One region of the Jeotgalibaca ciconiae genome, then DNA from elsewhere that is predicted to be linked to it. Evidence: riboswitches for the same ligand, from Rfam matches in the RefSeq annotation. Region 1 holds a riboswitch; each other region holds the start of a gene.
The links. A riboswitch is a leader RNA that binds a small molecule or an ion and turns the genes downstream of it on or off. The one in region 1 is predicted to bind thiamine pyrophosphate.
Positions count from the first base shown of each region.

Region 2: another riboswitch for thiamine pyrophosphate. It lies ahead of EJN90_RS00085 (3-oxoacyl-ACP reductase); the one in region 1 lies ahead of thiT (energy-coupled thiamine transporter ThiT).
Region 3: another riboswitch for thiamine pyrophosphate. It lies ahead of thiD (bifunctional hydroxymethylpyrimidine kinase/phosphomethylpyrimidine kinase); the one in region 1 lies ahead of thiT (energy-coupled thiamine transporter ThiT).

Region 1 covers NZ_CP034465.1:140,947-150,866, reverse strand. The annotation lists gene EJN90_RS00755 (NCS2 family permease) at 255-1,718, opposite strand; gene EJN90_RS00750 (metallophosphoesterase) at 1,945-2,688, shown strand; gene EJN90_RS00745 (Tex family protein) at 2,717-4,891, shown strand; gene EJN90_RS00740 (DUF421 domain-containing protein) at 4,938-5,606, opposite strand; gene EJN90_RS00735 (type 1 glutamine amidotransferase domain-containing protein) at 5,747-6,265, shown strand; gene EJN90_RS00730 (SprT family protein) at 6,360-6,815, shown strand; tRNA gene EJN90_RS00725 (tRNA-Leu) at 6,928-7,010, opposite strand; gene thiT (energy-coupled thiamine transporter ThiT) at 7,251-7,826, opposite strand; TPP riboswitch at 7,893-7,996, opposite strand; gene EJN90_RS00715 (hypothetical protein) at 8,065-8,382, opposite strand; gene EJN90_RS00710 (NAD-dependent epimerase/dehydratase family protein) at 8,463-9,254, opposite strand; gene EJN90_RS00705 (threonine/serine exporter family protein) at 9,418-9,920, shown strand, end outside.
Region 2 covers NZ_CP034465.1:6,527-16,446, forward strand. The annotation lists partial or broken gene EJN90_RS13955 (PTS sugar transporter subunit IIC) at 1-264, opposite strand, end outside; partial or broken gene EJN90_RS00060 (PTS sugar transporter subunit IIB) at 283-774, opposite strand; partial or broken gene EJN90_RS00065 (glycoside hydrolase family 88 protein) at 793-1,977, opposite strand; gene EJN90_RS00070 (hypothetical protein) at 2,229-2,639, opposite strand; gene EJN90_RS00075 (heparinase II/III family protein) at 2,750-4,066, opposite strand; gene EJN90_RS00080 (GntR family transcriptional regulator) at 4,147-4,875, opposite strand; gene EJN90_RS00085 (3-oxoacyl-ACP reductase) at 5,176-5,934, opposite strand; TPP riboswitch at 6,046-6,146, opposite strand; gene EJN90_RS00090 (acyltransferase family protein) at 6,227-7,234, opposite strand; gene EJN90_RS00095 (hypothetical protein) at 7,627-8,064, opposite strand; gene EJN90_RS00100 (QueT transporter family protein) at 8,243-8,752, opposite strand; gene EJN90_RS00105 (3-oxoacyl-ACP reductase) at 8,859-9,623, opposite strand; gene EJN90_RS00110 (DUF2829 domain-containing protein) at 9,623-9,844, opposite strand.
Region 3 covers NZ_CP034465.1:1,579,153-1,589,072, reverse strand. The annotation lists gene murQ (N-acetylmuramic acid 6-phosphate etherase) at 1-506, opposite strand, end outside; gene EJN90_RS07535 (DUF871 domain-containing protein) at 510-1,571, opposite strand; gene EJN90_RS07530 (histidine phosphatase family protein) at 1,742-2,368, shown strand; gene EJN90_RS07525 (MFS transporter) at 2,558-3,745, shown strand; gene EJN90_RS07520 (Maf family protein) at 3,821-4,426, opposite strand; gene EJN90_RS07515 (DUF6718 family protein) at 4,427-4,690, opposite strand; gene EJN90_RS07510 (thioredoxin family protein) at 4,707-5,009, opposite strand; gene EJN90_RS07505 (VanZ family protein) at 5,128-5,577, shown strand; TPP riboswitch at 5,665-5,762, shown strand; TPP riboswitch at 5,824-5,923, shown strand; gene thiD (bifunctional hydroxymethylpyrimidine kinase/phosphomethylpyrimidine kinase) at 5,995-6,807, shown strand; gene thiM (hydroxyethylthiazole kinase) at 6,807-7,625, shown strand; gene thiE (thiamine phosphate synthase) at 7,615-8,241, shown strand; gene EJN90_RS07485 (class A sortase) at 8,496-9,182, opposite strand; gene EJN90_RS07480 (YjjG family noncanonical pyrimidine nucleotidase) at 9,345-9,920, shown strand, end outside.

The DNA.
Region 1 (9,920 bases):
TCTTTCGTTTTTTGTGTTAAAAAAGAAAAGAGACTTACGCAAGCCGAATTGCCCTACGTTGGGCTTTTCAAGATGCATAAGTCTCACCATTTAAGATAACACCAGCAGAATAGTGAAACTCTACTTATTGTTGATGTTACCACAGCCGGAGCTGCTAGTTACTCCCCTATGGAGATATTCCGTTTAACACTCAATTTATTATATAGATAATTTCTCAGCTTAGCAACTAATAATAAAGAAAACGTTAATAATTTTTATAGGAAAGCCATAATTAGATAATTAATTAAGAATAAAATAGTAGAACCCCAAAGAATTGGATGGATTTCTTTTGATTTTCCTAAAACAACTTTTACAATTACATAGAAAATAAATCCTGCTGCAATACCAGTAGAAATATTATAAGTAAGACCCATAAATACAGAAGCGAAGAACGCAGGAATTGCTTCTTCTAAGTCAGTCCAGTTGATATCCTTAAAGGAAGCCATCATTAAAACACCGACAATAATTAAAGAGGGAGCAGTTGCAGCTGCAGGAACAATACCGATGAGCGGTGCAAAAAATGCACTAATAACAAATAAAATTGCTACTACAACAGCAGTTAATCCTGTTCTTCCGCCAGCGCCAATGCCCGCTGCACTCTCCACAAAGGTCGTTGTATTAGACGTACCAAAGATTGCGCCAAAAATGGTTCCGATAGAATCTGCAAACAAAGCTTTGTCCATTTTTGAAGAGAAACCAGACCCTTGCTCAAGAGCTTTTTCATCTTCTGCAGAGAAAATACCCGTTCTACGGCCTGTACCAATAAACGTACCGATTGTGTCGAATGTATCCGATAAACTGAAAGCAAAGATTGTCATTAATACAAGAGGGAATCTCGCTGGGTCTGATAATAAAGATAACATTCCATCCTTACCAAAGGCAGCTCCAAATGTTATACCGAGTTCTGAGATAGCGGTCCCTAATGAATTAGCCGCTAATACTTCCGACGAAATTTGAACAACACCCATTGGAATTCCTAGCAGCGTTGTAACAATGATACCAATAATAATTGCGCCTCTTACATTTTTAACCATTAAAATAATAGTCAGAATTACACCAATAAGAGCTAATAAAGCAGGGCTTTGCGTGAAATTCACTAATGCAGGAACGATTCCACCACTAGTGATAATGCTGTCAATACCTCCTTCATATGTTTCTAAAGCAGAATTGTAAGGAGTATTATTAATAGAAAGAATCGTTCCTGCATCAGAAGTAAATTCCAAGAAACCAGCGTTTTTAACTCCAATATAAGAAATAAAAATACCAATACCTGCGCTGATTGCATGTTGCAATGATTCTGGAATGGACTTAATAATCATCTTTCTAACTCGTGTAACAGTGATTAAAACATTGATTACTCCACAAAGGAAAACCATTGCGAGTGCTTCTTGCCAAGTAAAACCTAAAGCAAAAACAACTGTATAGGTAAAAAATGCATTCAATCCCATACCGGGAGCTAGCGCGTAAGGCACGTTTGCAAAAAGCCCCATTACGAGTGTACTTATTGCTGCTGCAATAATAGTAGCCAGAAATACCGCTTGTGATGGCATTCCGGATAAAGCAAGAATGCTTGGATTCACGAAAATGATGTATGACATAGCAAAAAAAGTTGTGAAACCAGCAACGATCTCGGTGGAAACAGTAGTACCGTGATCTTTTAATTTAAAAAACTTCTCCATAGTATAGAAAGCTCCTTTGGCTTATTTTATTTGACTAAATCGAATAAAAACAAAAAAAGTTCCTAATTCCATTAGTACTTTTTTATTATATCGAAGAGTCTTGGTCAAATCAATACAAAAAATTAATATTAGGGTCATAAAGCTTTCAAATGTTCGGTTTTTTCCGAATGTGTTAACAAAGTTCTAATATGGTAAAATGAAATAAAGAGAAATAGGAGGTGCTATGATGAAAGAGCAACTTTTTGTGATTGGTGATATCCATGGAGAATATGAAATGCTTCAAGAGCTGTTGTCCTATTGGGATAAGGAAACTCAACAGCTTGTCTTTATCGGAGATTTAGGAGATCGAGGAAACGCGTCGAGTAGTTGTTTTAAACGAGTACATCAATTAGTGAAAGACGAAGATGCAATCTGTATAACTGGAAACCACGAACAAATACTCTTAAATTTTTTGAACAAACCCGATGAATATGCAGCTAATTATTTTTTGAACGGTGGTTTAAAAACCATTGAAAGTTTTTTAAGTGAGACAGATTTAAGTAAGCTGCAGCCAGAACAGATGGCGAAACAGATCCAAGAAAAAGCCCCGTGGTTAAAGTCGTTTTTAACAAACTTACCCAATTATTATGAATGGTATGCTTATCTTTTTGTACACGCGGGAGTTAATTTGACCAAAGAAAGTTGGTTAAATACTTCTTCATATGACTTTATTTGGATACGAGAGCCATTTCATAATGGAAGAAATCGAACTGGAAAAACAATTATCTTTGGTCATACACCGACAAATCTCCTGCACGGTGATATGAAGAATTTTCAAATTTGGGAAGATGACAATAAAATTGGCATCGATGGTGGAGCTGTTTTTGGAGGAATTCTTCATGGTCTTGTTTTCGATAAAAATGGAATGATTCATCACTATGGAGTACAAAAAAAGAATGACAAAGAGGTAATCACTAAAACTTATCAATAGTTTTAGATTGAAAGGAAGTTGTAGTCAGATGTCAGATATTACAAGTGAAACAGTTACGCTTTTATTAAGAAAGGAACTGTCACAGTACAAACCCAAACAAATAGATGCAGTATTAGGTTTATTGGAAGAAGGGAATACCGTACCTTTTATTGCACGGTATCGAAAAGAGATGACAGGTTCTTTAGATGAAGTTCAAATACGTGAAATTGAGGAACGGAATCAATACATTTTAAATTTAGAAACGAGAAAAGAAGAAGTGATTCGTTCAATTGAATCACAAGATAAATTAACACCAGATTTACAAAAAGAAATACGCGCTGCTCAAAAGATGCAGCAAGTGGAAGATTTATATCGCCCCTATAAACAGAAGAAACGGACAAAAGCTGCAATTGCTCGTGAAAAAGGACTGGAGCCTTTTGCAAAATGGTTGTTATCTTTCCCATTGGAAGGTTCTGTAGAGGAAAAAGCACAAGAATTCTTGTCAGAAGAGATGGAAATTCAGACAATAGAAGAGGTCCTACAAGGAGCTCATGAGATTATTGCAGAGTTTGTGGGAGATGAACCAGAATTCCGCGAAAAAATCCGTTCATTTACAAGGAAATTTGGAACCATTATTAGTACTGTGAAGAATCAAGAAAAAGATGAAAAAAGCGTTTATGAAATGTATTATGATTTTTCACAACCTGTAAAATCAATTCAACCTCACAGAATGTTAGCTATTAATCGTGGTGAAAAAACAGGTATTTTAAAAGTAGTTCTAGATGTCGACGTTAAAAAAATCTACGACTTCTTAAATAAGAATATGATTCAATCAAATGATAGTATAGCCACTGCTTATGTTAAACAAGCAACCGTAGATAGCTATGATCGTTTTATTGGTCCGGCTATTGAACGAGAAATTCGCAATGAACTCACGGAGGTTGCTGAAGAACAAGCAATTAATGTGTTTGGTGAAAATCTGCGTAATTTATTACTACAACCACCTATGAAAGGGAAAGTTGTGATGGGCTTTGACCCGGCTTACCGAACAGGCTGTAAATTAGCCATTGTAGATGAAACAGGGAAAGTACTTGCCAAAGATGTTATTTATCCACACAAACCTGCTTCAAGCAGTAAAAGGGAAGCTGCGGCTCCGCAATTACGAAAATTAATTGAAGACTATCAAGTAGAAATGGTCGCAATTGGAAACGGGACAGCAAGCCGAGAGTCGGAATTATTTGTTTCAGAACAAATCAAACAGCTGGAGCGCACGGTTTATTATGTAATTGTAAATGAGGCAGGAGCCTCTGTTTATTCAGCGAGCGACATTGCACGTCAAGAATTTCCTGATTTCCAGGTAGAAGAAAGAAGTGCGGTAAGCATCGCAAGACGTCTGCAAGATCCTTTAGCTGAATTGGTTAAGATTGATCCGAAATCGGTTGGAGTAGGGCAATACCAACATGACGTATCTCAAAAGCGTTTGACAGAACGACTCGATTTTGTAGTGGAAACAGCAGTAAACCAAGTAGGAGTAAATTTAAATACAGCAAGTGCACCCTTGCTGCAACATATATCTGGTCTAAACAAAACCATCGCGACAAATATTGTTTTATTTAGAGAAGAAAATGGAGCGTTCACTGGACGACCGCAATTGAAAAAAGTTCCTCGTTTGGGACCAAAAGCTTTCCAACAAGCAGCAGGATTCTTACGGATTATTGATGCAAAAAATATCTTAGATAATACCGATATTCATCCAGAGACTTATAAAGAAGCAAAACAAGTATTGGAATTAGCAGGATTAGGGTTAAAAGATGTTGGAACAGATAGAGCTCGCGAAGAGTTAGCTAATTTAAATAAATCATTCATTATGCAAGAAACTGGCTTAGGAAGAGAAACTCTCCAAGATATCATTGAAGGTTTAACCAAACCTGGTAGAGATTTACGTGAAGAGATTGCCCAACCGATTTTGCGACAAGATGTATTGTCGATGGAAGATTTAAAAGAAGGAATGGAATTAGAAGGAACAGTTCGGAATGTAGTAGATTTTGGAGCATTCGTTGACATTGGGGTAAAACAAGATGGCCTCGTTCATATTTCCAAATTAAGTAATAAATTTGTAAAACACCCATCAGATGTTGTGGGTGTAGGAGACATTGTTAAAGTTTGGATTGAAAGTGTTGATTTAAATAAAGGGCGTATTGCGTTAACAATGTTACCAGAGTAGAAAAGAAAGCTTCTCTTTGATTGAAAATAGAGAGAAGCTTTCTTTTTTAGCCGTCAATTTCATATTGCTCTTCAATGGAGTCTTCATATGTTTTTATATAAAATCCCTCTTCATTAGACCATTCTGCATAAACGATATCTTCAGTGGAAAGGTGATTTAATTTAGCGATTTCTTCATATAGCCATTTTATGTCTTTCCCGATGCTTATAAGTGTCTTTTTTTCAATAACACCTTCGTCAATCAGCAAGTAACTGAAGATAGGGTGTTGTTCATCTTTTTTCATGACTGAAACTTGTCCATTGATTTCCATGACCGCATATTGTACTTCTTTTAAAGAGAAACAATTTTGCGTTCGCAACATACTTCGTAATTGTTCCATTTCAATGTGGTTATCTTTTATTTCTTTCATATTCAATTCGCCATTGAAAATGAGCACGGAAGAGCGACCCTTCATTTTTCTGGTTAGGGAGTCTCTTCTTTGTAGAAGTGATTCCACTATATAAATAATGACTCCCCACACAAGAAATGCAAAGAGCATATGAAGAGCATGGATCTGATCATCGTAGATAGATTCTTCTACAATTCCTCCAAGAACAAAGGAGTAGATAATATCAAAGGGGGTTATTTCTGAAAGAGCTTTTTTGCCAATAGCTCGCATGACAATCATTAATGCAAAAAAACCGATAATTAACTTACTTGCGATACCAATAAACATAGCATTCCCTACCTTTCTCTATTAATTTAATTGTAAATTAAGATAAGAAGAAAAGCGAAGAAAATGGGGAAATCGTTTTATTTGGTCTCGATTTTATCTTTTGTTACACTATAAGTAGCAAATGAAAGGAGAAATCGTTAATGAGTAAAAAAATTGCAGTGTTACTTACTGATTTATTTGAAGATTCAGAATACACATCTCCTGCAGAAGAGTTGAAAAAAGCTGGCCATGAGTTAGTTACAATCGAAAAAGAAGCTGGAAATGTTGTAAAAGGAAAACAAGGTGATGCAGAAGTTACCATTGACAAAGGAATTGACGATACGAAACCGGAAGAATATGACGCACTCTTAATTCCTGGTGGGTTTTCACCGGACAAACTAAGGGCGGACGATCGCTTTCTAGAATTTGTACGACACTTTGATCAAGAGAAAAAACCTATCTTTACCATTTGTCACGGACCGCAGCTAATGATTAATGCAAAAATAGTTGAAGGGAAGAAAATGACATCTGTTAAGCAAGTCGGTATTGATTTAATAAATGCCGGTGCGAAATGGGAAGACAGCGAGCTTGTTATAGATGAAAGTGGTTTGATAACAAGTAGAACACCTGATGACTTGCCAGTTTTTAATAAAGCGATTGTAGAAGCGTTAGAAAAATAAACGTTAAGAAACTAAGAATCTTCAGCCATTTAAATGTGGTTGAAGATTCTTAGTTTGTTTGCTAAATTAAATGGAACAAGAAAGGGGAATATATGTGAACCAAAAAGAATTACAATCTTTGGTAGAAGATATTTCTTTAGAATTCTTCGAACAATCGTTTAACCATACAGCTTCTTTCAATAGACGCCTTCGTACAACTGGCGGAAGATATTTATTACAAACCCATCATTTGGAATTTAATCCACGAGTACTTCTCCAATATGGAATGGAAGAACTGATTGCTGTTATTAAACATGAACTATGTCATTATCATCTTCATATTATGGGGAAAGGTTACCGCCATCGTGACGGAGATTTTAAAGAATTATTGGCGAGAACAGGCGGCGCCCGCTATGTAAAAAACCTTCAAAATGAATCTGAAATACAAAAGAACAAAGTATATCTTTGTAAAAATTGCCAGCAAAAATACATAAGAAAAAGAAAGATTGATACAAAGAGGTATGTGTGTGGAAAATGTAAAGGAAAGCTGGGGCTGATTGGCAATGAATGAAAATGATGACTAGTCGGAAGAAAATACGATAAAATATAAGGAAATCACTTAGGAAAGTGGATAAAAAAAAGAGCCTCTCAAAAAGAGAAGTTCTAAAAATTTGTTATACCAATGCGGCCAAGAGGACTTGAACCTCCACGGGGTTGCCCCCACCAGCCCCTCAAGCTGGCGCGTCTGCCATTCCGCCATGACCGCGCAACAACTACTTTAGTATAGAACTGGAAATGATTTCTGTCAATACCGCTCAGCGAATATAAAGAATATTATAGCAGTTGTTTCCGATTTGAAAAAATCTGTTGATTTTCGAGGCTGTTTTTTAGAAAAGTTAGGATAAAAACACTACCAAGAATGGGAAATTGACAATGCCAAGATGTAAAAAAATAAGGATCTCAAACTAATTTATAGTTGAGAGTCCTTATTTTTATTTACGAGCAATCAATACCCAAGTTTTTTATTTATCGATGTATAAAGCTGTGGAGTTGTTCGGTAAATAATTACTAGGACGACGATTGTAAAGATTCCGGTAGCAAGAGCACTAGCTCCGTTCAGTACAATGGAGTAGAACCATGCACTCCACCCTTCAGGAGCGTATTGACCCCAGAAATAGTATCCGGCAATCGTGTGCCAAAAATAACGAGCAATTACTCCTACAATGGAAGCTATTGTAATGTACACAACAGAAAGACCCCAGTTCTTTTCTTTAATAGCAACTTGGGTTTTATTTGCCCATAAACCAGCAAAACCAGAAAAGCCAAAAGCAACAAAGTATTCAATGAATCCTTGAAGAGGGGTAAGGATGTCCGCATTTCCTACAAAGATATGCAAAACTCCCCATAGAAAGCTAGCCACGAGCCCAGGGCCAAATCCTCGACGTAAGCTGTATAAAATTAAAACAGGCTGGCCAACTGTTATAGAAAAACTTGGCCCTATATCCAACGGAACAAATGATAATGCCGTCGCCAACGCTGCCATAATGGTACCTTCAATCCAGATGTTTAAATTTTTTGACATAAAAAAATCTCCTCCTTTATTGTAGAATGGAACAGACCTACTACAAAGGAGAAGAATACATTACGTGTTCTTTACTCACACAATCCCTACGCTCGTATTAACGAAGTCAGGTTCGAAGGGTTAGAATTTTCATTCAGTCTCAGCCAGTAAAGGCACCCCTTTGTGATAAGTGTTCTATTCAGTTACCAATACTTTAGCATAAGCGGTTTCTCAATGCAACACTTTGAAGCAATCTGTATCAGTTTTTTTTGCTGGTTTCTTGATTTGGAGCTAGTTCAGCTTCGAATTTTTTCTTTCGTGCTGTATTTAAAATGGAATCAATCATACCCCCAATTAAAATACCTATTCCAAATCCGAGCGCCATATTATCTAAGAAATATCCAATCAGCATTCCGACGAACATTCCGATTATGGTGAAAAGAAAAGTATTTTCATAAGTTGCTTCTTGTTCCTCTTGCGAGATGATTTCCTTTTCCTTCCCTAAAGAATCATAAAGTTTCGGAGCTTTCACTTGTATATTTTTCCGTTGTATTTGCCTTCCTTTACGTTTTGCCATGTAAATGTAGTCCTTTCTTTGTAAGAATTCACATTTATCATAGCAGGAATATCATTTTTTGTGAATCTTTGTAAAAGGGATTATTTTTTAGGATCCACTTCAATATCATCCTCTTCATGAAAATCGTATTCGCCGTCTCCTTGCATTTCAAATGCATCATCTTGAGGAGAATAACCGATATCAAAATAGGCTTGGGAAATATCCATGCGAGGGAATCGGTTGTTCGAAACGCCATTAACAAGTAAAAATGGTTGTTTCAAGTCTGCTGTCAAACAACAATCAATCAGATGACACATATCCCGTTTAGATAAATGAGTCGCTAGCCCGTCTGCATCAGCAGTTCCTGGAGTGATGTCGCTGTCGAATCCGCCAATACGAATGCCGATAAATTCCTGCCCATACTTGTAAGAATGATAGCTTGCAAGAGCCTCCATGTAGACTTTTGAAACGCCATATAAGTCAGCTGGGTGAGGATAATCGGTTGTTTTCACTTGAACATTGGGAGGATACCCTCCAATAGCATGAACCGAGCTCGCGAAAATGACTCTCTTTACAGATGTATCTTCTTTAACAGCTTCTTTGAAAATATTGTGGGGAACTTTATAATTTAAATCTAAAAGTGAACCATAGAAGTCAGCATCAGGACGGGGATCGCCAGCTAAATGAATAACATAGTCGATTCCCTCGAATAATCCGTTTACATTTTCAGGATCAGTTAAATCAATTTCTTTTATCTCAGTTCCTTCTTTTAAAAAATCAAAAAAATCAGAAAAATCTACATCCACTAATGTGAGGGAATGATTTTTCTTTAAATGTTCTGTTAAGACTGTTCCTATATTTCCAGAAGCACCCGTAATTAAAATGTTTGACATATTGAACCCTCCTTATATTTTTCACTTAAAGTAAAGGTATGCTTCTTTTTAATAAAAGTCAAAAGATAACATTTGGGAATAATCGAATGAAACTAAGGAAAGTAATGTTAGAATACGCTATACTGAAAATGAAAAGAAACAGACCATGAAAGGAGATGATTCGATGCCTGAAATGGATTATGAATTATATATGGACACTGCTGTACTTGCAGGGAAAATCATGCTAGAAAGCAACGCAGAAACCTATCGAGTTGAAGAGACCGTCACTCGGATTTTGAAAAAAACAAATTTAGAGATGATTGATGCAATCGCGATTACGACGGGACTGATTGCAACGTTGGATAGTCCGAATATGGATGCCATTACAGTTGTGAAACGTATATCGAACCGTACCACAAATCTGAATAAGATAACGAAAGTTAATGATGTTTCTCGAAGGTTTACTGAAGGGATTATTACGATACAAGAAGCCTATTCATTCTTACAGAATATCGATGAAATTCAATACGATGCTTTTCGAAAAAACTTGGCGATATTTAGCTTTATTCAGATGATTTTAATTATGTATGGTGGGAAATGGATTGATTTTATCTTTCTTTTACCTATATCTGCCACAGTGACTCTTATTACTCATTATGGGAGACGATGGATGGTCAGACCATTTAT
Region 2 (9,920 bases), 130 kb from region 1:
CTTCAAAGTGATTGCCATAATCGTACCTACAATCCCCGGTCCCAATGGATTGGAGGCACAGTCCCACCTGCTCCAACCCCAAATCCATAAACGCAAGTTCACCAATTGCTCCCATCATTAACCCAGTCTTTACATCTCCTAAAATAAGTCCAACAAAAAATGAAAGCACGATTACACGGTTAGTAAAAAGACCTAATAAACACCAGCAAAACACAATCCTGATACCAAAGCTAATAATAATGCTTGGAGTAAAGTAATTTCCATTGTTTTCACCTCATATTTCTATTTTGTAATATAATCCATTAACTTGTTTAAAGAATCTACATCTGGTGCCATAGGAGAAGTTCGTGTATCAAAGGTTACATTATATTTTTCATGCAATTCTTTTAAAGCTTGTTTATCTTCTTCCCCTAAATAAATATAATTTGATATTTTATGTTTCCCTTCTGCACTATGAATATTCCCAACATTTATATTCGTTATTGGAACACCGCCTTTGACTAACCACAAAGCATCTTGCGGATTTTTAACTACTAAAAAGATATGTTGCGTTGGTGCAGCACGATGAATAATTTCTATTGTCTTTCATTGTAAAAAATCGCATCCCAACATTTTTGGCAACAGATTTCATAAGCGTTTGTTGAAGTGGATCACTAGCAGTATCATCATTGGCAACAACAATAAATTCACCCCAAGTGATCGAATCCATAATTGGCCTTGCCCGTGTATGAGACGTTCATCAATTCTAACTAATTTTAAATCTGGTTGTATCATAATTTTTCCTCCTAAGTTTTACCAATACATTTTCCAATCTTTTTAAATCTAACTAATGATTCCAAGTAGAAATAATCACCCCAAATATTACCTTCATCTACTCCTTTTCCTGAATGCCATGAATAAACACCAGAATTATCAGTGCTGTTACTCCCTCCGTTTTTTGATCGGTGTAGTTATCGATTAAACTTTCTAACATGGCATGTTGTGAATATTTGTAGACGAGTTATATTTGTTTGTCTCAGGTATAAATTTATCCATTAAGTTCAAACCACATACAGCAATCGCTGCTGCTGAGGTATCACGCGATTGGTCAGAGCCATCTGAAAAAATCAAATCCCAATAACTGATAAAATCTTCTGGTAGACGATTTAAATAATAATTTGTTACAGACTCAAACAACTCAATATTCTCTGGATCTTCATTATAATAATGGTTTAAAGCGATTCCATAAATTAACCAGCTTTGACCGCGAGCCCAGCTAGAATCATCAGAATAACCTTGACGCGTTTTACCTTCTATTGGTTCCCCTGTTTCTGGATCAAAGTAGTAGGTGTGAAAAGCAGATGCGTCTTCACGTATCGCATTTTCAATAGTAGAACGATAGTGTTTTTCTGCTACCTCTCGGTAAGAACCATCTTCTGTCACATCCGTTGCCCAGTATAGTAAAGGTATATTTAACAAGCAATCTACTATTAATCGGTAATTATCTTTTGCTCCTAATTCTCCCCAAGCTTGAATAAACTCCCCTTTTTCTTGATAACGTGTCATTAATTTATCAGCTGCAAGCATTGCGGCTTCTTTTGCTTTTTCATTACCAGTTAGTTTATATGCGCTTACACATGATGGAATGTAAAGAAATCCTAGGTCATGATGGTCCAATTCGACATCATTTACAACACGGTTATAAAAATCATCCACATGTTTTTCAGCTAACTTTCTATACTTATCATCACCTGTTGCTTCGTAAGCTAACCAAAGAATACCGGTCCAAAAACCGTTCGTCCATTCAATATTCTTCATCGGTTGATAGGCATTATTTTTAGTAGCTGGTCCTGGAAAAAGATTACCGAGCTTTACAATATTGTAATCGATTTTTTTAATCGCCTGAGCGATTGCCTCATCAATCTTTTTTTCTGTTAACAAACCACTCGCTATATATGCATCACTCGAAACAAGCGGTTCTAAATTTACTTTACTCATTTTTATAGTTCCTCCCTTAACGTGTTAACCCTATATCTATAATACAAAAGATTTTCTCATTTGTAAACGTATTCTTTTAAAAAAAATAAAAAATGCTGTTTTCTTAAAAGAAGACAGCTAAAAAGCCCTTGTAATAAAAGGCTTTTCTACTCATTATTTTATTTTTATCATTTGATTATCTTTATTGAATGCCGTTATTTTTCCGTAAAAATATTGATTTGCTTCTGTTTTAAAAAGTTTATCTCCTTTGATTACATCATTAAAAGGAAATAAATATCCAAAAATTCATGATTATCCAACAAGATTCTTACTCCTGAAGCATCTGGATACTTATCTGTCTTCCCATTTTGATATACCGATAATGGTTGGCACTGAATCGATTGATTCAATGTAATAACTGAAATTTCGTTTACTTGTCCATTCTCCACTTTGTTTTTATTTATCACTCGTTGATGTTGAATAAGTTCGTTATATATACTTGAGCGTTTTTGATTTTCAATTTTTAAGAGTCCGTTTCGAACAAATAATTCTCCGGTAGATAATTGTGCCTTAAATTCAATCCTATTTTCATCTCTAGGAATCACCTGACAAATTTCATTGAAGTTGTAAGTAGTCGTTAATGATGTTCCGTTGCCACGATAAGAGTCATAGATGATAACCAAAGACTGCTCTTCCAGAATAAGAAAATCTCTTGAATAATAACTTAAAAGATGCGATTCGGAGGGATGGGATATCCAAGCATTGGAAAATAAATACCCTCCCGATATACCTTCTATTTCACTAGTATTTTGAAAGATAGGCAAAGGAAGATGATCGTACCCCACGACTCTGTAATCACAGTTGATAAATCTTCCTCATCAAAAAACGTATTATGAGCTGCTATTCCTTTTAAATCTTTTCGTATAGAACTTTCTGTATAAGTATACCTTCCTCCATCAGAGATAATTTCTTCATTCTGGTAATTCAGTGTAAAACTCCCAGCAGAAGCATGGCCATGCGAACTGCCATGCAAACCATTAAATAGTGTGAAATAAACACTTTCTTTTTTAAGAGCACTAAAGCCGCTTTTTTCCCCACGAAACAAAGCGGGCAGTTCAATTTGGCTTCTCTTATGATCCGTGTACAAAGCTCCCAAAAATAATGCAGAAGAACTGCTGCCATTTTGCGGAAGAAATCCCATTTCCCGATAAATATTATATATATAGGTAAAATCTACATAATCACTATCATGTAAAGGGCTCAAATAATCATCCGAACTAGCCATATAGTAAGAAGATTTCATCGGTTGTTCCAATTTAGCTCGAAGATTAATTGGTAAAGTTCTCTTTAAACATTCAGAAACTTGTAGAATATAAGCAAGGCTTGAAATCACTTCATGATGATATAGTGGACTTTGTTCCCAGTGAACGCCATCCGAATAAAATTGAAGATCAATTTGATTTTCTAACTGCACCCATACCCAATCCATGAGACTGCTTTTTATCTTCTCAGGGAAGAATAAGTCGTATACTGCAATTCCGCTCAATGCCAAGACACCCCAGTTGCTTAAACGATACTTATCAATATAGGAGTTCTTTAAAAATTGAATATGAATCATCATTGATTCATCAATTAATTCCAACTCTTCATTTGTTAGTTTTTCTATAGGTAAATACGTGAGACTTTTCAACCAATTCATTAATCGAATACCTGAATCAATCGGTCTCCATGAATTATTATTTGATGCATTCGGAACTCCATTTTCTTTGATAAATAAGGATAGTAATTGTTTCCATTTTTTAAAGTATATTGATTTTTGAGTTAAAGCATACGTAATGGCTAAATCTACCATAAACCCTTGGCGGTTCAACATATAAGTCCATTCCACATCATCTTCTGGATAATCATTCCATTTATATTTTGAGATTGAATAGGGAATATTACAAGCTTCCATATCGAGAGCATCTGAAAAAATAATTTGATCATTCATTAAATAATCAACTCTTTCCTTTATGTTCTCAATCTCTTTTAAGTTGGATCGATAAGAATTCCTTATCCAATCTTTACTAAAAAAACATTTTTTATAATGAATAATCTGTAAAATATCCACAATAAAATCACTCCTTACATTTTTGGAAGAATTTACTTAAAGGGTTATAACGTTAAGTTTCGTTAAAAAAATAGTATTTTCTACTCTGTAGTTATTTGAATGGAATAGTAATGGGGATCAATGAAGCTCCTAGTATATTCTAATATTTCTCCATTTAAACTAGTCGTAATTTTTTGAATATCAAAAAAAACAAGGTCTTCCTCTTCTCTTGTTTGCTCCTTCAAATAATTCTCTACAATTTTCAGTTCTTTGGATGTCGGCTCGAAACGCACGATATTAACCGACATCTCGGCATGAATATTATAATTCCCAGATATTTCTTTCGTCACGCTCGCACCATGTTTAATATTTTCAATTCCTGTTTCAGGTATTTTCCTTTCTAATAAATAACGATTTTGAATCTTCCATGGTATGTCGTTGACATAGGCAACTTGAATGATTTTAATGATATTCTCTTCTCCTTGTAAATCTCCGAGTTTTTTTGCAATCTCCTTATCTTTAAATGATTCACTGATATGTGTTTCGGTACGTTCAACCACTTTCCCTTTCATGGAAGATACAGGCGAAGTTTCGCTAAATAGCACTTTACGGTTTATTAAGTTTCTACGGACAAAAGTTCCATATCCTTGACGACGAATTAAATAACCCTCGCTTACTAAGTTATTCAACGCCTTGACTACAGTGGTATTACTAACATTGTATTTCTTTTTTAAATCTGCTTCTGAATAAATTTTATCTCCTGGTAAAAAAACACCCTCATTAATCTCTTTGATAATATCTTCTTTTATCATCTGATACTTTGACACCATAGTTACTCTCCTCATCTATTTCTTTTTTTAAAAATAAAGAGTTTGATATTCATTGTCGGACTTTTCAGACTCTTGGAAATGGTTTCATAATAAATACCTAATATTATTTTACATTATTTGGAATATTTTGCTAGTTAGAATATAACAAAACATCAATGTAAAGAAAAAAACCCAGATTAACGAAATCTGAGTTTCTTCTACTTATCTTAAAAAGATCTTTAAGTCGATATTGAACGAGAAGTGAGCTTTATTATTTCATCTTAACTCCAAGAACCCATTCAGACGATAAAGTTTTCGCTCTCAATTCATCGTCAGTCCACCATCAACGGTTATGTTCTGTCCAGTAATCGCGCGTGCTGCTTCGGTTCCTAAGAATCCTACCACTTCTGCGACATCTTCTGGAGCAGTAACCTTCTGTAAAGGAGACGAATCAGCAATTAACTGAAAGACTTCAGGAGTCGTGACTTTACTTGCATCTGTTGTCTGTAAGAGCCCACCTGAAACCATATTGACTGTAATGCCCAGGGAACCTAGTTCTTTTGCCATGTTTCTAGTAAAACCTAAAAGAGCAGCTTTAGCTGTTGTATATTGATGATAAGGAACGACTGGATTTTGGAATAAGTTTGTTCCAATATTAATGATTCTTCCATATTGATTTTCTTTCATAGATGGCAATACAGCCTGAACAGTATTTAAGGAAGACTTAATCGAACCTTCAAATTGTTCCGTATAGTTTTCCCAAGTCAATTCTTCTACCTTTTTTTGGGTAACTGGATTAAATTCGAAATTTATCAATGCGTTATTAACCACCACATCAATTCTCCCAAATCTCGCAATTGCTTTTTCAACCATAGTTTTTACTTGTTTTTTATCACGGACATCAGCTCGGATCGCGATTGCTTTATCTTCCCCAATCTCTTTGACAACTTTTTTTGCTTTTTCTTCACTATTGAAATAATTGATAACAACAAAGTACCCTTTCCGCCCGAAATTCTTTGCAATTTCACTTCCTAACCCTCTGCTCGCTCCTGTTACAAGTACAACTCGATTATCTGACATTCTTCTTCCCCCTTATGATTGATTGAAAAAGTATCCATCAAACAAAAAACTCCTTACACCATAGCGGGATAAAGAGTTAGAGTTTACAAAAACACGCACGAACAAAAAGAGTTTCTGTAAATTCCACTTCCCTACGCTGGTGTTAACTAGATCAGGTTCTAAGGGTCAAGGCAGACAGCCTCTCTCAGCATAACGCACCCCTAGTGGATAACTTATTCAATTAGATTTAAAAATACCATACATAATCAGTGTGGTCAAACAAGTAAAGAATGAAGCTGCTAGTTGTTTATATTCAATTTTCAATTGTCCCATAGAAAAAAGGCTTGACCTTTTCGAATAAATACAATAAAAATACAGAAACGAATACACCCAGTAAGAATCTTATGATCCCATAAGAAGGTGTAATTGCGTCAGCATTCTCAAAACTATGATTGAATATTTCAATAGGAATCAAGTGAATGAAAAAAATCGCTTGGCTGTATCGTCCAAGCTGTCCGAACCGACTTCTTTTATATACAGAAAATAGTAAAGGAAAACCAAAAAATAGCAAGGGGCTTAAGAACATGAGAAAATTCTTGTCCCTTCCTTGATTCAAATAAATGAGCCGTCCTTCTATGCACAACAATACAAATGTAAAGAATAATCCAATAAACATCTTTTTTCTATTTGCTAGCAAGAATTCTTTCTTATCAGAAATAAAAAAACCTATTAAAACAAATATAGAACTATAAAAAAGGCCATTTCTTGTAGTCAAAAAGATAGAAAAATAAGTGTCTAAAATTTTGGAAAGTAATGGGTGTGTAATAAAAGAAGAATACGTTTCAGCGGCTCCCACTATATACAATGAGCCAAACAAAATAAAAGATTTCATATAACCGAATCTCTTTATCAGCTTCGAGACCACAAACAATGAGAATAGGAGAGCTGGAAAATACCAGAGATGATAAAAAATACCCGTATAAGTCAGTCCAAGTATGAATGCAATTGGATATAATATGAGCGGTAAGTTGATTTGCTCATTCATGAACTGAATTCCTAGAGGTAAATAAATAATAGACCAAATAAGATAGATCTTGATGACTTTTTTAAGCCACAACTTCTTCTCCTCAACTGACCTAGCTCTGTAGAAGAACGCATTGTTCACAAGAAAGAATGGTACCGCTATTCTACATAAAATGCTTTTTATCATAAAGTGGAGGCCAGATATATCAGTTACTGTTCCACAATGAATAAGCACAACCAGTAATGAACTAATAAATTGTGCAAGATATAAATAACGGTACTCGTTTTTTCTTATCATTTTTCAGCTGTCCTCCATCTCAGTATTGAAAAATGATTAAATAATCATTCACTTATTCTAGCCCTTTGGATTCCCATTCCAACATGGTGATTTTTCTCCAATGTCCACTGGTTCCGTTCCAGCTCCATCAATCACTCCAACTGCCATTGATCCCTTTATCAATATCATCCATATGAACAGATTCGGCTAATATCTTTTGTGTGTTCTGAAGTTGCTCTACTAATGGAAAGATTCATATCTCACGCATCCAAATTGCCTTCATCCATTCACTAGCCTACTAGAAAAAGTTAAATCTATCAATGAATTCTTCTAGTAAAAATGAATCAATACAAATGAAAAACGCCACTACCTATATGGTGTGACGTTATACTTATAAAAATATACTGATTTTATTATGCAAGTCCATCCCATCCTTGACTAGCCATAAAATCCAGATTCTCTTTTTGCCATCCCATTCCCATCATCTGAGCGTTCAGCATTTTTCGATTACATTTAAATTTCAATCGAGTAGGCTCTCCTACTAACTCTATAGTAATAATATACTGCAATATTCCTTTCCGGACCTTAAATGATTGAATATCAGAATATGGAATCACTGCATACTCTCCTGTCAAGCTTCCACCCATATTGAGGTCAAGCAAAAGTAGTTGGTCTCCAGCAAACACTACAATGAAATATTCCATAGCCAAAACAGACAAATTGCCATAAGCTAGCGATGCCATCAAACTCGCATCCGTATACCCATAAATATAATTATGATTGATTCTAATATCAGAATTAATTTCTTTGATGAAAGATTCTATGTTTTCTTCCCATGTCTCTGCATTCATCCATCTCTCTCCTTCTCAAATCGACCCTGTGTTATTGACCTAAAATAAATATAACGTAAAAGCGCTCGATTTAATAATGATAACTGAATTTCTATCCCTTATTATTAAATAAAAGTCCCTATCAAACAATAAAAAAAGCTAGAATCCTTTTAGTTAAGAATTCTAGCTTTTCGATTGATTATTTTGTCAAATCTATTTTTTTGCTTATCCCATACATAATGAGTCCTCCGATTGCCATAGAAAAGAGCTCTCCCAAACCAACACTAATCCAGGTAATAAAAAATGGTAAATCATTGACGATGGCTAGTTGGCCTGCAACGGTAAACATTGAAAAGGCAAATATAAATGCTGTTAGCACGAACTTTATCGGTGTACTTTTAATATTTTTCGTAATAGATAGTGTGATCTTCAATACTAAAAAGGTCGAGATACTGCCTACTAATACATCAATGATTCCTAGTGGCGAGTTCATATTCGCAATTGCTACGCCAAGAGTTACTGCCCAAATATATCTTTTATTAAATAAAGGCATATAATTGAACATTTCTGACAAACGAAGTTGAACACTTCCGAAACTAATGACAGATAATGCAGTGGTAATAACAATGTAAAGAGCCGTAATCAATGCTACTTTCGTTAGTTCAGTTGCACGAATCTTCGCAACCATCTTTTTTTCGCTTTTTAACATAATAATCTCCTTTGCAAGGTTCTACCTTGGTAATAACTACGGCCAAAGGATGGGACATACTGCCCTACGAAGTGCCGTAGTGTGGCTATGCCACTATTTTATTTTCTTATTTAATAATCCAACCGCCATCGATTGGAATAATATCTCCTTGAAGATAACTTGCTTGTTGACTTGCTAAAAATAAGGTGAGAGAAGCTACTTCTTCTGGCTTTGCCCAACGCTTAGCTGGTGTTTCTTCGGCCACTTTCTTTGCTATGGCACCGTCGCCTGCAAAATCTGCCGCATTCATCGGCGTATCAATTGCTCCTGGCGCAATCCCATTCACTCGAATTCCTTTGTCCGCATAATCAAGAGCTAATTGTTTAATAAAACCAACAATCGCATGCTTACTCATGGTATAACCGATGCCACCACCGCCAGCCACCATGCCCGCTATGGAGGTCATGGGGATTACCACACCACTTTTATTTGCTAACATTTGTGGCAGGACTATTTTTGTAAGTATGAAAAAGCTTTTTACATTGACTTCAAAGATTTTGTCAAACAATTCTTCCGATGTTTCCAGCAATGGGCGATAGCCGTCTAAAATCCCTGCCGTATTCAGCAAGATATTAATCGTGCCGAACGCTTGGTTACACTGCTCAACTGCGTGGATTAAGTCCTCTTGCCTACGAACATCCCCAACCATATAACCAAAACTTTCTGGAAAATTCATTTTTAAGTCCAGTAAACTTCCAAGCTGACGATCAAAGGCAAATACCTTCGCTCCTTGTTCCAAAAAAGCAGTTGCTTGCGCAGCTCCAATTCCTGAAGCTGCTCCTGTCACAAAGACAACCTGCTCATGGAATTCTGAATAAATAATTGTCTTCATTATTTAACAATTTTCCAATCATCCGCCAGAATATCACACACTGCCGGCGCAAAGCTAGAAAATCCTTCGTCACTTGTCTTGATTAATAAATAAGGTGTGACAGGAATTCCTTCGAACGTATCGTTACTTACTAAAATAACAAACTCTTCCGTTCCACTCCAACCGTTGCGAATAATTTTTTCACCATTTTTCAACTTTGGTAAAACTTCTTCAAACGTCATAAAATCCCTCTTTTCTATTGATTATATTTTCCACATAAGTGTTCTAGTCAACAAAATGTATTATAACATTCTTCAA
Region 3 (9,920 bases), 1.4 Mb from region 1:
TTTTTATTACATGCAATCGTTGCAGTCTTTGCACCTACAGAAGCCGCATATTCCAATCCGCCGATTACGTAAGGTGTTCTACCGCTCGCTGCAATCCCCACAACCGTGTCTTTTTCTGTTAAACCTAGTGCCTTCAAATCTTCTTTTCCTAATTCTTTCGAATCTTCCGCACCTTCTACTGCTTTTGTCATCGCTTTGTCTCCGCCAGCAATTAAGCCAATTACCATTGACGGCGAAACACCAAATGTCGGTACACATTCAGCAGCATCCAAAATACCTAATCGTCCGCTTGTCCCAGCACCCATGTAAATCAAGCGCCCATCTGATTCAAAAGACTCAACAATGGACAAGACTGCTCTCTCAATTTGTGGCAAGGCTTCTGAAATAGCAGCGGGTACTTTTGCGTCCTCTTCATTCATTTGCTTTAACACTTCTGAAACGCTCATTTCGTCCAGTCGTAATGTCTTTGGATTCCTTGTTTCAGTTGTTAATTTATCTAGATTCATTTGTTACTCCTCCCAAACAATCTCAAATTTTTGGCCCGGACCACAATACTCTAACAAAGATAATTCATCTTCAGATATTCTGCCTACTACATTTACTCGTTCGTCTTCCGGTAAACTCCGTTTGGTGATTTGCACTTCTCCGGCATACCTGCCGTACTCATCATTATCGATTGTAATTGATCCAATTGACCGTTTCATGATTGTTCCTTTTTCCATGGGTCCGCTGCTTTTTAGCCGTGATTCTTGGCTACGAATAACATCCCTCGCAGCATCCATCCGATTCGTATGCTTGCCAAATATCCGTTCTTTTCCAACTGCATCCGTCAAAGCTACCGCATGAAACAAAATCGTTTGATTTTTTAAATAAGAAGAGAATTTTTCCAACGTTTCTTCCTTAACCTTCGGATCTCCAATATAAACTTTATCTACAAAACAATCTTGTTCTAATTCTAAAGCTGCCCCCAATGGATGACTTTCACGATGTTTTTCGAGAGTAGGCAGCCCTTCGTGCAAAGGTCCTCTTTTTTCTTCATCACCAGGAACAAATGCCATTACTTTTAATCCAGCTTTTTTCAGCCATTTATTCTGCTTGCAAAAATCCTGCTTTCCTAAACCAGTCTCTGGTCGCGGATAGTAATTATGCCATGCTTCCATGCGAGAAAAATCAGCATCACACTTTTTTAATTCTTGAATGTCGTTTTCTGAAATTGTACTTGCATTCAAAACTACATTCATCTGCTTACTAAGCTTAGCGACATCTTCCATTGCCACACCATAATCAATTCGAATACCCGTCAACCCCATATCCATCAGCGGAGTGACATCATCCAGTGACACATTTAATTTCTCTAACGCTGAACCGGAAATATCTACTACGAGTTCGATTTGTTTTTCTTTTGTAAATTCCCCTAGCTTTTGTAAACGAGCAAGATATTTGCTATCATCATCTTCAGGGATATGAATGGATGTAAAAACACCTCGAAAGCCGTTTTGGTATAGCTGATTCATATAGCTGATGGTATCGGAATTTATTTCTTCATTTAGAAAAACTGAAAAACCATACATACAAGCCCTCCTCCTTGAAAACGTTTTATTTCACTTTCATTATAACAACTTGAAATTATATTTCAAGTTAAACGTTTAAATTAATCCGTTTTGTATGTATGAAAATAAAAAAGAGATTATTTTTGGGATTTTTTTCATTTTTTGTAAAATAAAATTTTAAGGTGGTTATTATGCAACGTTTATACTTTGTTCGTCACGGTCAAACAGAATTGAATGCAGCAGATCATGTTCAAGGAGGTGATATCGATTCTCCTTTACTTGAACAGAGTAAAGAAGATGCCATCAAGACAGGAAAATATTTAAGCGATAAAGCTATTTCTCATATCATTAGCAGCCCTCAGTTACGAGCGCTGCATACAGCTCGTTTAATTCGAAGCCAATTTAAGCAAGCCATTCCATTAGAAGAAGATTCATTGTTAAAAGAATTTGGTTATGGGAAATGGGAAGGGTTATATATCCCAGATTTAGCAGAAAAGTATCAAGAAATCTTTTATCATTTAAGAAATGAACCACACCTCTATGATCCCTCTTCTTTTGAAGGAGAGACATACACAAGTTTGATTACAAGAGGAACAAAATCGATCCTACACCATGCTAAAAAATATCCAGATTCTGATTTACTATTTGTCGGCCACAGCATTACCTTAACATCAACAGTATTATCACTAGCAGGATATGATCTAAAAGATATCCGTTCTCAAACTCCCATGGCAAATACAAGCATTACTCGTTTAATCAGAGATGGCGATACATTTTCATTGGATTCATGGAATTATATCGACCATTTAAACGAATAAAACAAAATAAAAGTCACTGACTGACCTATAGTAAGGGAATCAGTGACTTTTATTCATTTAAGTAAGAAACATAATCCAGCTCTTCTTTCTTTTAATACTATTGAAGAAAAACGCTTTGTATCGTATAATAGAAGTTGTTTCTTATAAAGAAACTGCATTTCTTATTTATAAAAAAATGGAGGAATAACTTTGAAAAATGAATCATTTTATACACGTTTGAATGCTGACGAGAAATATATCATGAAATGCGTTTATTATGTATTCGCTGTAAACGGTTTATACGGAATGATTATGGGCTCCCTTTTACCTTACATCAGTGAAGCTTATAATTTAAGTGACACAGTAAGTGGTTCCTTGTTATCTTCTCACTATGTTGGAAATTTACTAGCTAGTTTCATTGCTGGAATTCTCCCTATTTATTTGGGCAGAAAAAAAGCCATTATCTTTTTAAGTAGTTTTGTAACAGCTGGATTTTTACTGATGATTACGACCGGAAATCCCTTCTTACTTATCCTGTCTTTCTTCTTTACAGGTTTGAGTCGTGGAAGTATTTCAAACTTTAACAACTCCATTGTAAATGAAATTTCTAATAGTAGTTCTGCAGCTTTGAGTTTCTTGCATAGTATTTTTGCAATTGGTGCTTTGTTGGCTCCTTACTTAGTCATTGGAGCTGTTCACCTAATCGGCGTAAATGGCTGGCGTCTAGCTGGGGTGGTTATTATTATTCTTACAGCACTCTCTATCTTCTTTTTCTCCCGCATGAAAATGCCTGAAGAACCTGTTGAAAGAAAGAAAAAAGTAGTTTCCTATGATTTTATGAAGAAAAAGACTTTCTGGATTTTAGCTGGTACGCTATTTTTCTATCTTTGTGGGGAATCAACCATTAATGGCTGGCTTGTTAAATATTTTGTGGATTCGGGAATTCTCACGATTGGGTACTCTCAATTCTTGGCATCCCTCTTGTGGGTTGGTGTATTGCTAGGGCGTTTAGCAGTTTCCGCTATAGGTGATCGTTTTCCAAGAATCTACGTACTATATGCTTTAACATTAACAACTACCCTATTCTTCGTTGTTTTATTAGCTTCAAGAAATCAAATGATGATTACATTTGCTATTCTCGGGCTTGGGCTTTCTATGGCGGGTATTTATCCAACTACGATTGCAGCTACCGGTGGATTTATCAAAGATTACCCCATGGCTATGGGAATTTTACTGGTATTAGGTGGTATCGGATCCATTGTGATGCCAACAATAACGGGAGCTTTATCTGATCAATTCGGAATTTTCTATGGAATGGCAGCAATCGGAGTAGCTCTAGGCCTTATGATTCTTTGTGTTTTTCTATATGACCGCGACCAAAAAGCCAAAGCTTCTTGAGTCAAAAACTTCTATACATACTTTTCAAAAAGAAGCCAAAGCGCGCTACTCATCACGCTCTTTGGCTTCTTTTTCTTACTCAAATTCATAAAGCGCTCGGTTTACATAAGAGATTGGCAATCCAACAATATTAGGATAATCACCAGAAATCTCTTTGACCCATAAACTAGGCATCTCTTGGATACCATACGCTCCTGCTTTATCCATGGGATTTCCCGTTTTAATATAATCAAAAACTTCTTGTTCCATCTGTTTGTTCCAATCCCAAAACGTCACTTTGCTTTCGACTGAAAAAGTTATTTCCTTTTCCGAGTTTTTGATACTCACTCCCGTAACAACGGAATGAGTTTTCCCTGCGTAGGAACGAAGCATTTCATATGCTTGTGATTCATCGAGAGGTTTACCTAAAATACGGTTTTCATGCACGACCACTGTATCGGCTCCAATGACAATACTCATCGGTTGTTTTTTGAAAATTACACGGGCTTTCTCAGCTGCCAACATTTCTACTAAACGACTTGCAGTTAGAAGAAAAGGCTCTTCGTTGTTCGTTTTTAGTATTTGCTTCTCGATGGACTTTTCATCAATATCCGCTGAAATAACAGAAAAATCGCTGACACAAAGTGATAACCATTCTTTGCGGCGCGGAGATTGGCTGGCTAAAACAATCGATTGCTTCATTCACTTTTTCTCCCGGCTCGTTTTTTCTTTTAAAGCTTTTTCAAAATCCTGTTTATTTTCTTCTAGCTGAAAAGGTGCGTATTCTGGCCATGCCTCATCCAACTCTAACTCATCTTCTTTGCTTATAATCAGAAATTCGGCATTTCGCTTAAACATTCCTTCTAGTTCAGGAATATAGGATAGAAAATCCGATACCTGCTCCAATAAAATCGCTGCACTGCCTTTCTTCTTAAATGTTTTCGCAACTAAATATTTCTTTGTCATAAATCCTCCACTTATTTTAATAATTTGTAACGATTTGTCTTAATTGATGTTCTAATTCACCCATAACTACAAAACGAGCTTTGCGTATCATTTCTTTTCCATTTACGAAAAGAAGGATAGCAGGGACCGTAAATACACTGAATTCACCGGCTACAGTAGGAATTTGATCAGCGTCTGCTTTTATCATTTGAATTTCAGGAAAATCTGCTAAAAGATTTTGCACTTGCGGAAGCACGGCATGGCAGACACTACAATTAATACGGGAAATATAAACAAGCGCAAAATGATGGTTCTTTATAAAACTTTGTACTTCTTCCATTGTTTTTGCTTCTTTATAGGATATCATTTTGCATTCACTTTCCTTTCCAATATTCTACTCTTCCATTATAACATGATATATAATAGGAGAGATGACAGTTTCTAAAGGAGTAATCATAATGCAACTGAAAAAATGGTTTAGCTGGGGAATGGTTATTGCTTGGATGGCAGTAATTTTTTCTTTTTCTGCTCAACAAGCTACCGATTCTGGAAATTTGAGCGGAAGTATTTTAATTTTTATCATGAAAGTCATAAATTTTCTCTTACCTACTATCGAAGTTAATCAGTCCTTTCTTCATCTCCTGATTCGTAAAGGCGCCCATTTTAGTGTGTATCTCATTCTTGGAATCTTAACATCTAATGCCTTACGTCTAAATGGAGTGTCCGGCATAAAACAATTTGGTTTTTCTTTACTTATTTGTGCACTTTACGCTATGAGTGATGAATTTCATCAATCTTTTGTACCTGGCCGCGGCCCAAGTTTACAAGATGTCCTGATTGATAGTTCTGGAGCAACTGTTGGAATTCTTCTTTACCAAGCTTTTACTCAAAAATTTAAACGTTTATAAAGCCTTATTATCTCTTGCTTACTACCCTTTCGCTTAAAGAATCAATAAGCCGATTGATAAAAGCAATAGAGTACGTTACTATGTAGATAATATATGCAGGGGGACGCTTAGCGTTGAGAAGGTTAAAACCTGACCCTTTGAACCTGTTGGTTAAGACCGACGTAGGGAGCAGTCAAACTACGATATTGTTTGAAGTCTTCCTTTTTTAGGGAAGACTTTTTCTATTTTTATACAACAATTGAATCGAGTATGTTGCGGGGGGACGTTTCGGCGTTGAGAAGGTTAAAACCTGACCCTTTGAACCTGTTGGTTAAGACCGACGTAGGGAAGCAAGTCATCCAAGGGATTATTAGGGGTGCTTTCTTTCAGAAAGCGCTCCTTTTGCGTATATGACCAAAAAATATCGGAGGTTATATCATGAAGAAAGTATTAAGTATTGCTGGATCAGATTGTAGCGGAGGAGCTGGTATTCAGGCTGATTTAAAAACGTTCTCTGCGCATGGCGTTTTTGGAATGTCTGTCATTACCTCAGTGGTTGCTGAGAACACCTTTCGTGTAATTGAAACACAAGATGTAAAACCAGACATCATTGAGAAACAGATTGAGGCTGTATTTGAAGACCTTCCGCCCGAAGCAGTTAAAATTGGGATGCTGGCTTGTCGAGAAGGCATGCTGGCAGTTGCGAAAAAATTAAAAGAATGGCAGCCGTCGAATATCGTCATCGATCCTGTTATGTATGCTAAAAACGGGGCTGCATTAATGGATCCAGATTCCATCGATACATTGATTGCCGATGTAATCCCACTAGCAGATATGGTGACTCCTAATATTCCTGAAGCAGAAAAAATGGCGGGTTTTGAAATCCGCAATGAAGAAGATATCAAAAAAGCTGCCGAAATTATTCACGAAATGGGATGTCAATCTGTATTAATGAAAGGCGGACACAGCGAAAATACAAACGAAGCGACTGATATTCTATTTGATGGTACTGATTTTTACTATTTCAGTTCACCAAGAATTCAAACAAAAAACACTCACGGGACAGGTTGTACTTACTCTTCGGCGATTGCGGCCAACCTTGCCAATGGCCTGCCTGTCCAAAAAGCCGTTGAGCAAGCAAAAGCGTATATCACTACTGCCATTACTCATTCTTTGGACATTGGAAAAGGTAATGGTCCAACCCATCATTTCTATGATGTATATAAAAATGGATTACAGGAGGCACTATAATGGTAGAAAAATATATGCAACTAATTAATCAAGTACGGGAACAAAGTCCATTGGTTCATCACATAACCAATTACGTGACAGTAAACGATTGTGCCAATATTACACTTGCGATTGGAGCATCTCCCATCATGGCTGATGCTTTAGAAGAAGCCGCAGAAATTACTCAAATCGCTTCAGGATTAGTGTTGAACATGGGAACCCTCAATAAAAGGACCGTAGCATCCATGATTGAATCCGGAAAAATGGCAAATAAAATAGGTATTCCCGTTATCCTGGATCCAGTAGGTGCAGGCGCTTCTTCTTTTCGGAATGAAACGGCCGCTAAACTTCTAAAAGAAATAAAAGTTAATGTTCTTCGTGGAAATATTTCCGAGATTAAATTCCTAGCTGGCTTAGATTCGGAAACAAAAGGAGTCGATGCTTCAGAAAATGATTGGACAAATTCTACAGATGCTCAAAAAATAGCTCAGGATTTAGCTATTCGACTGGATTGTATTGTAGCAATTACTGGGAAAGTTGACTTTGTCTCAGATGGTAATCGAACCGTCGCTATCGAAAATGGTCATTCCATGTTATCCCAGCTTACTGGAACAGGTTGCATGTGTTCTTCTCTTATTGGCTCTTACTGTGGTGCAGCAGCCGAAAAAACATTTGAAGCAACTGTTACAGCTTTAGTAACCATGGGAGTTGCAGGCGAACTTTCTTTTGAGAAAGCTGGGGAAGTAGGAAATGGCAGCTTCCGAGTATCGTTGCAAGACGCAATCAGTAAAATGAATGAGGAAATGTTAACAAGGAGAGCACTGTTTTATGAAATCTAATATTGATTACAGTTTATATGTCATAACAAACCAACAAGCGATGTCTTCCGAGACAGTTGAGGAGTCCGTTAAACAAGCCATTTTAGGTGGATGTACCATTGTTCAACTACGTGAAAAAGAACTTTCTTCTGGTGACTTTTATGATGTAGCCGTTAGGGTACGGAAAGTCACTTCTGAATTAGGTGTTCCTTTCATTATCAATGACCGAGTCGACATCGCTCTTTCTGCTGATGCAGATGGGGTCCATGTCGGCCAAAGTGATCTCCCGGCCGATGTCGTACGACAGCTGATTGGTCCTGAAAAAATCATGGGCGTGTCGGCTAGCAATTTGGAAGAAGCATTAACTGCTGTAGAAATGGGCGCAGATTATCTAGGTGTAGGGGCTATATTTCCTACCAATACCAAAAACGATGCTCAGTATACTTCGTTAGAAGAACTACAAGAAATTTGTGAGGCAGTACCCATTCCCGTTGTAGCAATTGGCGGAATCGATAAAAAAACAATTCCCGCTTTACAAAATATTCCAATTAAAGGGATAGCCGTTGTTTCAGCAATTGTAAGTCGTCCCGATGTGTCTCTAGCAGCTCAAGAATTGAAAGAACAATTCATCAGATAAGGCCAGTTTATTATATTTGAAGAATCCTAGATTTTATCAGGGAAAACCGAGCATTTAAATACAAACTTTCCTTGATATATGTTCGTTATCAAGGAAAGAAGGCTGTAAGAACCGAGACTTTAGCTGATAAGCTGTTTTTATCAAGGAAAGTGCACATATTAATGGATGCTTTTGTCTGATAAACCCCAAAAAAGGAAATCCGTAACAAAAAATCGTCGAAGGAATACTATTTCCTTCGACGATTTTTTCTATTTTTAAGAATCCATTCCCAATGCAGCAATCATTTCATCTGTCGCATTTTCAATCGCCACTTCTTCTACTAAGTCTCCTTGGCTAACCCATCGCATGGTTAAATCAAGGCTGCAAGTAATCAATGTAATCATTTTTCTATCAGGAATTTCTTCTATTAAATCTACCCGATCAGGTGTTACCATTTTCAAATAATTCATTTCATATACATAAACTTTTTTCAAATCAGTTATGTACACTAAATCTCCTATGGATGTATTGGGAATATCGCTAAATAAAATACCTGTTCGTGCATAATTATGTCCGGCTAAAGAATAATTTCCTGTTCCCATCTTTTGGTCAGGAGTCATAGTTCCTACTCCCGCCACAAGATTGCTTTCCGAAAGACCTTTTAAAATCGGTAATTGAAGTTGAATCGATGGAATTCCTAAACCGCCGATCACCGGTAGATTATCTCTCGATTGATATCCCGCAAGTATATGTTCGAAATTTAAGTTAGTAGTTTGATCAAAATCAAACTCTCCTTCTACTTCTTCATTCTTTTGGACTTCTTCAACAGTCACTGAGGTGAATTGATTATCATTCGTCATTTTTTTTATTAAAAAGCTTTCGAAATATCCCCTCATTAGAAAAACTACTCCCACTATAATCAACAAAATTGCAAAAACATTTATCCATTTACGAGATTTCATTACATCCTCCGCCTTACTTATACATGCTTGAACGGATCTCAGAAGATCCCTTTTTTGAATAGCTGCACCGATTTTCATTTCTAATTAAAATAATACCACAACAAAAGGACAGTTTGATGATAGAATAGAGAAAATGCTTCATAGAAAATTCGGGAGGTACATATGAAATATAAAACTTTGCTTTTTGACATAGATGATACCCTGCTTGACTTTAAAGCAGCTGAAAAATATGCGTTTACAAAATTATTAGAAAAAATGGATGTGGAACCATCTGAGGACGCGATTCTCAAATATTCGGAAATAAATCTTGGTCTCTGGGAACAATTTGAAAAAGGACAGATTGAGCGAAATATTTTACTTGGGAAACGTTTTGAAGATTTTTTCAACTTGTATCAAAAAGATGTCATTGGCAGCGAAATGGATAAGGAATTCCGTGCTGCACTTGAAGAAGGGCATTTTCTTATTGATGGAAGCATTAAAATTCTGGATCAATTAAAACACACGCATGAGCTCTATGCAGTAACAAATGGTGTTTCAAAAACTCAAAAACGCCGCTTAACAGACTCTGGTTTATTACCTTATTTTAAAAAGGTGTTTGTATCAGAAGACACTGGTTTTCAAAAACCAATGCAAGAGTACTTTGATTATGTCTTTCACCGCATTCCTCAATTTTCGCTGAATGATGCTTTAATCATAGGAGACTCACTTACTTCTGACATTAAAGGTGGAAACATTGCC